Regions from separate parts of the Brevibacillus sp. FW306-2-1A-C05A genome, predicted to be linked through region 1. Evidence: riboswitches for the same ligand, from Rfam matches in the RefSeq annotation. Region 1 holds a riboswitch; each other region holds the start of a gene.
What was found. Region 1 has a riboswitch for thiamine pyrophosphate ahead of thiO (glycine oxidase ThiO). Riboswitches for the same ligand answer to the same signal wherever they lie in the genome.
Positions count from the first base shown of each region.

Region 1 (3,782 bases):
ACATCGCCAAACGGCTGGTATCCGCCATATGGATAGCCGTAGGGAGTCCAGTCCGGGTACATGCCCCAGTCTCCATGCGATTTGCGGCTGGCTACCTCTTCGAACTCGTAGTCGTCTTCCTCTGCATCGGGATCGTCCACTTCCACATATACATTCTGATCGTCAAAGTCCACGATCACGCCTTCAAAAATCTGGCCGTCAATCGCTTCAATGCGCACCTTTTTCTCGACGTGTTCTTTGCATATGTTGTGCACATTTTCACGCATATCCTTTATCAGACTGACCGTCTGGACGTCAGCCTGGTACAGGTTTTTTTCAGACTGCATGGAAACTCCTCCCCTTCTGGTGTTTCTTTATTACCATATACAGGTGCCCATGGGGAGGTGTACCGGGTTTGCAGTTCGGACTAGCCCATTTTGTTCGACGTTTCGTCTGTTTTTGCCAAAAAGCGGGATGGCAAAAACGGCGTCAGACGCTCTGTCTCGCCTTTTTCCAGGTAGTCGGCCATCCATTTCGCGGTAGCCGGGGACAGCAAGATGCCGTTGCGGAAGTGCCCTCCGGCAATCGAAAGCCCGTCCCAGCCGGGCACGGGACCAAGCAGCGGCTTGCCATCTGCGGTAGCTGGCCGCAGTCCGCCCCACGCCTCCAGAAAAGCAGCGCCGTGCAAGGCCGGGACGTACGGCATGACTCCGTTCAGGATGCTGGCCAAGCCCGCCATTGTAACTTCGCGCTGAAAGCCGCTTTCGTCTTCTGTCGCGCCGATGATGATTTTCCCGTCCTTCTTCGGCGTGATGTAGCCGGAGGTGCCAAAAATGACGGTGCGAAGCGGGATGCCTGCGGAGGATACCGCCGCGATCTGGCCGCGAACCGGGCGAACGGGAATCGAAACGCCGAGCATTTCCAGCATGATGCCCGCCCACGCGCCTGACGTGATGATCGTTTGCTCCGCCCGCAGCGGTCCAAGCGAACTCTCCACGCCGACTACCCGGCCGCCTTTTACCGCGATGCCGCTCACGACACAGCCTGCGTGCAACGCGACGCCTTGCAGCCGGCATGCTGTCACCAGAGCGCGCAGCAGCATGCGGTTGTTGATATGCCCTTCGTACGGAGAGTAGATGGCTGCCTGCGCCTGCTCGGTCAAAAGCGGCTCCACCTCAGCCAGTTGCTGCCGCTCCGTCAAAAGGTGGACGCTGTGCCCCGCTTCTTTTTGCCAATGGTACTTCGCCAAAAGCTGTGCCTGCTCGTCATCGTTGAGCGCGACCGTCAGCAGCCCTTCCAGGCTGAGCTGGACGTCCCCTCCGGTAAACTCTTCCAGCTCGGCCGCCCACTGCGGGTAATAGGCCAGCGAAGTCATGCCCAGATCGAGCATCGGGCCTGGGGCCGTAAACTCCTTCAACGGCGCGAGCATCCCCGCCGCCGCAGAAGACGCCTGTCCGCCCCATTCTCCCTGCTCGACCAGCGTGACGCTCCTTCCTCTTCGTGACAACTCATAAGCCAGACTTAATCCGATAATTCCTCCACCCACTACGAGACAATCGCTCAATTTTTCTCTCTCCTCGCTTGTTGTAATCTCTTCGGGGCCGTTCGAAAGCGCCGTTGTAGCCAAAAGCCCCTGGCGCAGTCGACAAAATGAAAAAAACCACCTTCTCCTTCGCAGGAAAAGGCGGGCTTCATACGCATCGTAACCAAATAAAAAAGCGCTGTTTGCCGGCAACCGTATCCCTGCGCCGGCATGATCCGGATCAGGTGCAATGGGTCGACGGTCGTTGCTTCCATCCTCTCAGCCCCGCATGAAGGACTCCCCGAGTTGCTTGATCTTTTATTTTCGTTCACCCACCAAGTATAGTCCTCTTGGGCGCGATCTGACAAGATGGTCTGCGCTTTCATCCTCAGCTTAATCCTCGTCTTTCACATCGTAGCTTTCCGGAACCGTCTCGTGACGCGCCGCTTCCTCGAACTCGCGAAGCTTGCGCATTTCCTCCAGATGGTGATTGAACTGCTCCTTGTTGATGATGTACTCGTTGCCGTCGTGGAGAGCGCGGATTTTGCCCTGATGAATTTTTTCCAAAATAAACGTTTCAGGAAGCTCCAAATACGCCGCTGTCTCCTCCACAGTCAAATACGTCTTGTTCTCGCGCAATCTTGCCTCCAGTTCCGCTTTCTGCTGCTCGAATCCAGGTTTTCCCAGAAGGGCGAACATGTTGGCCTTGTACGCCTCCACCCCGGGCTGATCGAACGGGTTGACCCCTAGCAAATAGCCGCTGATCCCGCACGCCTTTTCAAAAAAGTAGATCAGGGCGCCGAGATGGTACGCTGTCGCCTCTGGCATCTCCACAAGCAGGTTCGGTACGCCGCCATCTACATGGGCCAGTACCGTTCCCTCGAAAGCCTTTTTATTGACAAACCCCATCCGCTTGCCGGACAGGAAGTTCAACCCGTCCACATCGAGCGGGTCCTCCTGCACGGTCACGTCGACGGCGGGCTTGTTGACCGTAACAACCGTTTCAAACAACTGCCGCATGCCGTCCTGTATGTACTGCCCCAACGAGTGCAGGTCCGTGGAAAACTCGGCTGACGCGGGAAAAATTCCTTTGCCGTCTTTTCCTTCCGACTCCCCGAAAAGCTGCTTCCACCACTCCGCGAAAAAGCGGAACTGCGGCTCGTAGCTGACCAGAAGCTCCACGGTTTTGCCTTTGCGGTACAGCGCATTGCGAATCGCCGCATACTGGTAGCACGGATTTTCGTACAAATCCATGACCATGTAGCGCTCGCTCGCGTCTTGCGCGCCCTTCATCAGCGCGTCCAGATCGGCCCCGCTCACTGCGATTGGCAACAGTCCGACTGCGGTCAGGACGGAAAAACGTCCGCCGATATCGTCCGGAATGACGAAGCTTTCGTACCCTTCGTCCTCCGCGAGTCTTTTTAAGGCGCCGCGCGTTTTGTCCGTCGTAATATAGATGCGCTTCTTCGCCTGCTCGCGGCCGTACTTGTTCTCCAGCCAGGTGCGCAGCAGCCGAAAAGCGATCGCGGGCTCTGTCGTCGTGCCCGACTTCGAGATGACATTGATGGACACGTCTTTTCCTTCGAGCACGTCCATCAGATGAGAGATATAAACCGGGCTGATATTGTTCCCGACAAAATAAATTTCCGGAAAACGCCGCTTCGACTTCGGCAGCAAATTGTAAAAGCTGTGGCCCAAAATGTCCAGTACAGCTTTCGCCCCTAAATATGAACCCCCGATTCCAATTACCAAAAGCACATCCGAATCAGCCTGGATACGCGCCGCCACCTGGCGAATCCGCTCAAATTCAGCGCGGTCGTACCTCTGCGGCCAATCAACCCAACCGAGATAGTCTCTGCCTGGACCCGTTCTTTTGTGCAACATCTCATGCGCCTGCCCGATCGCCGGGGCAAGCTGCTCCCACTCATGCTGTCTCACAAAGGCGCGTGCATTAGAGTAATCAAATCGAATCGCTTGGTTCATGGCTCCCCTCCCAAGGAACGTCATCTATTTTCTTATCTTATCACGCCAAAAGCCAGAAAGTTGCTTTCCGTCAAAACATCACAAAATGTGAGCAAATCGTGAACAATTCGCCACAAGTGTTACCTTTTTCCAGACCTGGCGTAAGACTTCACCGAGCAAAGAAATAATACGGTTCCTAACAGCAAGGAGAAATGAACATGAAAAAACGGTGGTGGATCATCGGTTCCGTGGTCGTCCTGCTCGGTGCGGGCTTCGTCGGAATCAACATGATGGGCTCTCAGCAAGCCATGGGCATGCC
Region 1 is NZ_JBYSWV010000015.1:76,647-80,428, forward strand. It holds gene AC3WJN_RS11680 (LSm family protein) at 1-326, opposite strand, end outside; gene thiO (glycine oxidase ThiO) at 407-1,543, opposite strand; TPP riboswitch at 1,700-1,815, opposite strand; gene AC3WJN_RS11690 (excisionase family DNA-binding protein) at 1,895-2,113, opposite strand; partial or broken gene AC3WJN_RS11695 (glucose-6-phosphate isomerase) at 2,135-3,484, opposite strand; gene AC3WJN_RS11700 (efflux RND transporter periplasmic adaptor subunit) at 3,682-3,782, shown strand, end outside.

Region 2 (3,782 bases), on a different contig from region 1:
GCAGCATGGCGTCCTCCCTCGATCACGGCAGGGTTGATCGTATTGCTGCCAGCCGCAAAGCCGGGGTACGCCTTCATCACAGCCCAGTCGCGTTCCAGCTCCTGCAGCGCCGTAATGATTTTCGCCATTTTTTCAATCGCAGACGCGCCGCGCACGCCGCCTCCGGCATGGATCGTTCTCGCCCGCATCCCGTCGTGCAAGGTCGTCGGACTCTCAATCGTGATCCAGCCGGTAATCACGCCGCCCTGCCCTTGCATGTGCAGGTTGCTCGTGTCGACGACGATGGCGTAGTCCGCCTGGTAGCCGCGTTCGAGCGCGACCAGCGTCCCGGCTTCGCCCGCTTCCTCGCCGATTACCGATTGGAACAGCAAATCGCCTGCCAGCTCGACGCCGTGCTCGCGCAGCATCTGGATGGCGAACAGGCTCGCAGCCAGTCCACCTTTCATGTCTGCTACACCGCGTCCGTACAGCCGTCCGTCTGTGCCACGCGTCAAGGAAAACGGCGGATACGTCCAACTCGCATCGTCGCCGACTTCCGCGACGTCGATGTGCCCGTTGATAATCAAGCTGTTCGCCTGGGCAGAAGCGCTGCCCGGCAGTCGGCCGACGACGTTGTCGTCGCCGGGGTAGACGGTCCAGCGGTCGACCTCAAAGCCGATGGCCGCGAGCCGATGGGCGAGTACCGTTTGCGCCGCGTCGCTGTTTCGCGCTGGCGGACTTACAGTCGGATGGGAAACGAGCTCTGCCAAGAGAGCAAACAACTCTTCTTTGCGCCTGGCAATCGATTCTACCGCTTCTGTCAGTCGGTTCACGCTACTCAATCATCCCTTCGGTCGGACTGCTCGCCGACGCGTAGCGCTTTTTCGCAATCCGTCCCGCGAGGAAGCCTTTGCGCCCCGCTTCCACGCCGAGCTTCATCGCTTCGGCCATCAGCACCGGATTGTCCGCGAGCGCGACTGCCGTATTCAGCAGCACGCCGTCCGCGCCCAGCTCCATCGCTTTCGCGCAATCGGCTGGCGAACCGATGCCCGCGTCCACGATAATCGGCACTTTGGCGTCCTCGATGATGAAGCGGAGGTTGTTTTCGTTCACGATGCCTTGTCCGGAGCCAATCGGGGACGCGCCCGGCATGACGGCATGCACGCCCACTTCCTGCAAACGCTTGGCGAGAATCGGATCGTCGTTGGTGTAGGTCAGCACGATGAAGCCTTCTTCGACCAGTATTTTCGACGCTTCCAGCGTGCCAATCGGGTCAGGCAGCAGCGTTTTCGGGTCGCCGATGACCTCCACCTTAATCATATCGCACAAGCCGGATGCTTTCGCCAGACGGGCGATACGCACCGCTTCCTCTGCCGTATAGGCTCCCGCTGTGTTCGGCAGCAGGGTGAATTTTTTCAGGTCGAGCTGTTCCAAAAAGTTCGGCTCTTGCGGATTTTCCAAATTGAGCCGGCGAATCGCAAACGTCAAAATTTCTGCTTCCGACACCTCGACTGCTTTTCCTTGCGTTTCCAAATCTGCGAATTTTCCGGTCCCGAGCAAGAGGCGGGAGCGAAACTCGTAAGGGCCAATTTTCCATGTATCCATGCTGGTCATCCTCCTCCGACAAAATGAACGATTTCGATGCGGTCTCCGTCTGCAATCGGCGTTTGTTCATACCGGGAGCGGTCGATGATCTCTCCGTTGCGCTCCACGACGACAATCTTCTCTTGCAGGGAATACGAAGCGAGCAAGGCGCGGACTGTGTTGATCTCAGCCGACAGCTCTGCTGTTTTTCCGTTCAGCACAACAACCATTGTATTCCTCCTTCTTGATGGCACCTGTCGAGGGACGAAAAAACGGCCTCCCTCGCTTGCCGGAAGTCACCCCAGTCAAACGGTGGAAGCCGTATATGTATCCCATCGGACAGATGGAAGAAAAAAACCATCCGCCGTGGGATGGTTGAGTTGATCTCATCATCTGGTAGCAGCATTCCGGCAAATACGCCGCAACTGCCGCACCGTGAAATCGATTCATATACCTCTTCCTCCGCTGGCATGACCCAGGTCAGGTTCAACGGTCAGTAACACGCTCGTTACAATCTCAGCCGACGATGCTCGGCCCCCGTTTGGTAGTAAACCTATGAAATTGTCGTACGTTCGAGTATTACAGTACCATTCTATTTCGTGTTTGTAAAGGTTTCCTTGTACATCGCTTCCAGTTCAACCAGGCAGCGCTCGGACCAGGCCGCCATTTTTTTCAGCTTCTCCATTTCCCGCTCCATCGCTTTGCGCACGGACTCCTTGTAGTCCGGCACTTCGCCGTTGTAGCGGATGACGGATGCGGCCGGGGTCATGAATTTTTCCTGGTAGGAGAGCGCTGGGCGCTGGTGGAACAGCGGCACATCCACCTCGTAGGACGTATGCAGGTCGCCCTGCTGCGGGTATTTCGTCACCGCAAGCACCTTGACCAACAGCTTCGTATCGTGAATTTCCAGCACTTCCGCGATATATTCTCCTGTCCGCTGCGTCACGCGAACTTTATCGCCGGGGTTCCAAAACATCGTCGTTTCCTCCTCGCATCATCCATCATGGTAGGGGCCAGGCGTGAACGGCCTTGCCCACAGCTAGTCCGTCAGGCCAGCGACTGGGCAAGCAGCTTGCGGGCGTGCGCCAACACTTCGTCCGCAGCAGGCGCTGGTTGACCGCCGCCCTGCGCCATCGCCGGATTGCCGCCGCCTTTTCCGGCAATCAACGGCAGCGTCTCCTTGATAAGCTGGTTGACGGCGACGTTCACGTCCTGCCCCCGCGCAAACACAAGCTGGGTCTTCTCGTCAGTCGCTGCGGCCAGCAAGCATACGACGTCCGGCGCCTCCGCGACTGCGAGCTGGGCGTACTGCTGCAGTTGCTGGATCGTTTTGTCCGGGAAAACTTGCGCGATGACACGCACAGTTCCCACTTGCTCTGCCACGCCAAGCTGCTTTCGGACTTCGCCTTCCAGCAGTTGCTTTTCGGCGTCGGCGAGCCTTGCTTTCAAACTGTCCCGTTCGGCCAGCACGCGCTCTGCCTGCGCGATCAGCTCCGCCTCGCTGGTCGCAAACCGCTTCGCCAGCTCGCGCACAGCCGCCTGCTTGCGCGTGTAATCCCGCAAAGCCCGCAAGCCGCAGATGAACTCCAGCCGGATGTTTCCGCGATGGCGCTCCCAGCCGAGAATTTTAATCATGCCCACTTCGCCCGTGCGCGCAGGATGTGTGCCGCCGCACGGATTGTAGTCGTACTCGGGGATGATGACGACGCGGACATTTTCCGTGACCGTCGGCTGTTTTTTCAGCGGCAACGTAGCCAGCTCCTCGTCGTCGACAAACCGGGCGATGATCGGATGGTTTTCCAGCACGACCTGGTTGGCCCGCTGCTCGACTGCTTCCCACAAATCCGCTGTCAGCTCATCCAGGCGCACGTCGATCGTCACGCGTTCTTTTCCCAAATGAAACGCGACCGTCTCCGCCCGCGCGACTTCCAGAAACGCGGCGGACAAAATGTGCTGTCCGGCATGCTGCTGCATGTGATCGAAGCGGCGGTCCCAATCGATCTGCCCGACCACTTCCGCGCAGTCCTCCGGCAGCGGAGCTTCCAGCCGATGACGCACCTCGCCCGCTACTTCTTCCACGTCGATGACCCGACATTCTCTGAGCGTGCCCACATCCCCGGGCTGTCCGCCTCCCGTCGGGTAAAACGCCGTCTGGCTCAGCACAGCGTACGGCGTTCCATCCTCTTCCGTACCCTGCCGCAGTACGCGCGCCGAAAACG
Region 2 is NZ_JBYSWV010000019.1:42,999-46,780, forward strand. It holds gene AC3WJN_RS13450 (acetylornithine deacetylase) at 1-821, opposite strand, end outside; gene AC3WJN_RS13455 (thiazole synthase) at 814-1,584, opposite strand; gene thiS (sulfur carrier protein ThiS) at 1,590-1,793, opposite strand; TPP riboswitch at 2,004-2,114, opposite strand; gene kapB (kinase-associated lipoprotein KapB) at 2,156-2,539, opposite strand; gene AC3WJN_RS13470 (alanyl-tRNA editing protein) at 2,611-3,782, opposite strand, start outside.
Region 2: another riboswitch for thiamine pyrophosphate. It lies ahead of thiS (sulfur carrier protein ThiS); the one in region 1 lies ahead of thiO (glycine oxidase ThiO).

Region 3 (3,782 bases), on a different contig from region 1:
CGGCGTTGGAACAGTTGGTGGTGCGGTGCGAAGCCATAAGCAGAACACTTGGCTTGCGCGCAGCCATTGGCGACGCCTTAGCCTTACCGGATAACGTCTGCGCAAAAAAACCTGCCCCATTTGCGGACAGGTTTTTTGCTTATCTTTTTGCGAGCTGTTGTTCCGGTTCGATATGAATGTGAACCGTATTGATTTTGTGCACACGTTTCATCCGTTCTTCGATATTTTCGGTGATGGTGTGGCTTTCTACTACGTTCAACTGCGGATCGACGTGGATCACGACGTCAACGAGCACGCTGCTGCCGTGATAACGCGCCTTGATGTCCTTGATCGCTTTCACCCCGGAAATGGAGAAGATCGTCTCCTTCAGCTCCTCCAGTTGCCCCTCATCGAAGCCATCTGTTAAGCGATGCGTCGCCTCCCGGAAAATATCCCACGCCGTCTTCAGAATAATCACCCCGACCACGAGCGCTGCCAGCGGGTCGAGCCAATGCAGTTGGAACTGCGCGCCCGCCACTCCGACAAACGTCCCGATGCTGACGAAGGCATCCGAGCGGTTGTCGGCAGCGGCCGCGAGCAACGCCTGGCTGTTCGTTTTCACGGCGAGTTGGTGATTGTACCGATAGACCCCGAGCATGATGACCGCAGTCGCCAGCGCCGTCCAGCCTGCCAACAAGTCGGGAGCAGTGTGGTTTGTATCAAACAGCGTCGGAATCGCTCCGGTAATGACCTCCAGCCCGACAAACAGCATGATGAACGACGCGACCAGGGCAGAGATCGTCTCCGCGCGAAAATGGCCGTACGGATGGTCGCGATCCGGCGGCTTGCGGGCAATGCGCAGCCCGATCAGCACGGCAATCGACGCCACCACGTCCGTCGAGTTGTTCAGCCCGTCCGCCATTAACGCTGCCGAGCCTGTCAGCACCGCAACCCCTATTTTTAACGCCGAGCAGAAAATATAGGCGATAATGCTGACCCACGCGCCCCGCTCTCCTTGCTTCAGATCCGAATATACATCCACACTCCATCACCTCAAAAAATCTCAATCGCCCTATTCGCCCAAAGCCTTAGAACAGAACGTATAAAAGCAGTTTCTCGTTTTTTCGAATTTCATCGTACCAGACGCAATTCGTGTGGGTCTACAGAAACAGTTTTAGTCCGATTCATGAGTATAGAGGGGGGGAAAATGTGTTGCCCTGTGGCAATTTTTGTTGGAAACTTTTTCTTGCCAAGCACGGCTGTTCTCCGGTATCCTAATCTTGCAACGACAACCAAAAACAAGCACGGGAGCTTGGAAATCACCAGGCTGAGAGGATGGTACTGTGCCATCGACCGTTGAACCTGAACTGGGTAATGCCAGCGGAGGAATGTCCATATGACAGATTAGCGACGCGTATCTTTTTTTCGGATACCCGTCTCTTCTCTACTCTCGCGTCTGGCGTCGCATGTTCCCATGCGGCGTTTTTTCGCGACGGGCCTCTTTCGCCTCCCTACAAGGTTCGCGCTTTCGTGCAACCAAGCCAAGGAGGTTTTTTTATGTCATCCATTTCATCTTTTCCCGGAAGCCGCAAAGTATACGAGGTAGGCAGCCGCCCCGACATTCGCGTGCCGATGCGCGAAATTGCGCTATCGCCTACCGAGGGGCTGTACGGCACCACGCCAAACCCGCCGTTGCGCGTGTACGACACAAGCGGCGAATACACGGCCGAAGGTTATGTCGCCGACATCAACAAAGGGCTGCCGCTCGTGCGCCAGCGCTGGATCGAGGAGCGCGACGATACGGAGAGCTATGCCGGCCGCGAGCCAAAGCCTGTGGACGACGGAATCCGCAACGCCGACAGCGCAGGGAAGATGCCCGCTTTCCCGCGCGAAGGCTATCAGCCGAGACGGGCGAAGCCAGGCAAGACGGTCACCCAGCTTCACTACGCCCGCCGTCACATCATCACGCCGGAGATGGAGTACATCGCCATCCGCGAAGGCGTCACGCCGGAGTTCGTCCGGGCTGAGGTGGCGGCAGGCCGCGCGATCATTCCCGCCAATATCAATCATCCGGAAGCGGAGCCGATGATTATCGGCCGGAATTTTCACGTCAAGGTCAACGCCAACATCGGCACTTCTGCCGTCAGCTCCTCAATGGAAGAAGAAGTCGAAAAAATGATCTGGTCGGTGCGCTGGGGCGCGGACACGATCATGGACTTGTCGACCGGAAAGCACATCCACACGACGCGCGAGTGGATCATCCGCAACAGCCCGGTGCCTGTCGGAACCGTACCGATTTACCAGGCGCTTGAAAAAGTGAACGGCAAAGCGGAGGATTTGACCTGGGAAGTCTACCGGGACACGCTGATTGAACAGGCAGAGCAAGGCGTCGATTATTTCACCATTCACGCCGGCGTCCTGCTCCGCTACATTCCGCTGACCGCGAAGCGCGTGACCGGAATCGTCTCGCGCGGCGGCTCCATTCTGGCTGCGTGGTGTCTCGCCCATCACGAGGAAAACTTTTTGTACACGCATTTCGAAGAGATTTGCGAGATTCTCAAGGCGTATGACATCAGCGTGTCGCTTGGAGACGGCTTGCGCCCCGGCTCGATTGCAGATGCGAATGACGAGGCCCAGTTTGCCGAACTAGAGACACTCGGCGAGCTGACGAAAATCGCCTGGAAGCACGACGTGCAGGTGATGATTGAAGGACCCGGCCACGTCCCGATGCACCTCATTCGCGAAAACATGGACAAACAACTAGCGATTTGCCACGAGGCGCCTTTTTATACGCTCGGGCCGTTGACGACAGACATCGCGCCCGGCTACGACCACATCACCTCGGCGATCGGTGCCGCGATGATCGGCTGGTTTGGCACCGCGATGCTCTGCTACGTCACGCCCAAGGAGCATCTCGGCCTGCCGAACAAGGAAGACGTGCGCAACGGTCTCATCGCCTATAAAATCGCCGCTCATGCAGCGGATTTGGCCAAAGGCCACCCGCGAGCAAAACAGCGCGACGACGCTTTGTCCAAAGCCCGCTTCGAGTTTCGCTGGAACGACCAGTTCAACCTGTCGCTCGACCCCGAGCGCGCCCGCGAATACCACGATGAGACGCTGCCTGCCGAAGCAGCGAAGTCCGCGCATTTTTGCTCGATGTGCGGCCCGAAATTTTGCAGCATGAAAATCTCGCACGACATCCGCCACCAGGCCCAGGAGCAGGAGCGGATCGAGCCTGCCGCCATCGCAGCGGGCCTGCAAGAAAAAGCCCGCGAATTTCGCGAGCAAGGAAGTCAACTGTACAAATAAGCGCCCGGAGGTGGCAGACGATTGAATGATGTGTTGCAATTGCGAAAAGAGATCGCGCGCCTGGAGGTTGACCTTGAACGTCTGAAGCGCCAACTGGCCCATTTGCAAAAAACGTGCGCGCATGAGTTCGTCGAGACCCCCCTCGCCCGCACCTGCGCCAAATGCTTGCAAACGGAAAGCCTCTATTATTAGACAGCTTCCCTGCCACACCTAGGAAAGTTGGCTGCGCCAATGGCTCGGCCCCAGCCTTAATTGCCCCTTGTACTGGATAAGCAGCTTATGCACAAAAAAGACCGCCATCCTCGACAGTGGGATGGCGGTCTTTTCACCTGCTCGCTTCAGCCTGAGACTTTGACTTGCAAAGGAAGCCCTTCCTTATAATACAGCTCGGGCGACAGCAGGATAAAGAAAATATGGACGTTCTGGAAACCTTGCTTTTGCAAAATCCGGTTCATCGTGCTGGCGATCTGGTCGTGCTGCTTTTGCTCCCGGGG
Region 3 is NZ_JBYSWV010000001.1:242,503-246,284, forward strand. It holds gene AC3WJN_RS01280 (cation diffusion facilitator family transporter) at 140-1,021, opposite strand; TPP riboswitch at 1,275-1,385, shown strand; gene thiC (phosphomethylpyrimidine synthase ThiC) at 1,537-3,288, shown strand; gene AC3WJN_RS01290 (hypothetical protein) at 3,310-3,480, shown strand; gene AC3WJN_RS01295 (DUF1904 family protein) at 3,627-3,782, opposite strand, start outside.
Region 3: another riboswitch for thiamine pyrophosphate. It lies ahead of thiC (phosphomethylpyrimidine synthase ThiC); the one in region 1 lies ahead of thiO (glycine oxidase ThiO).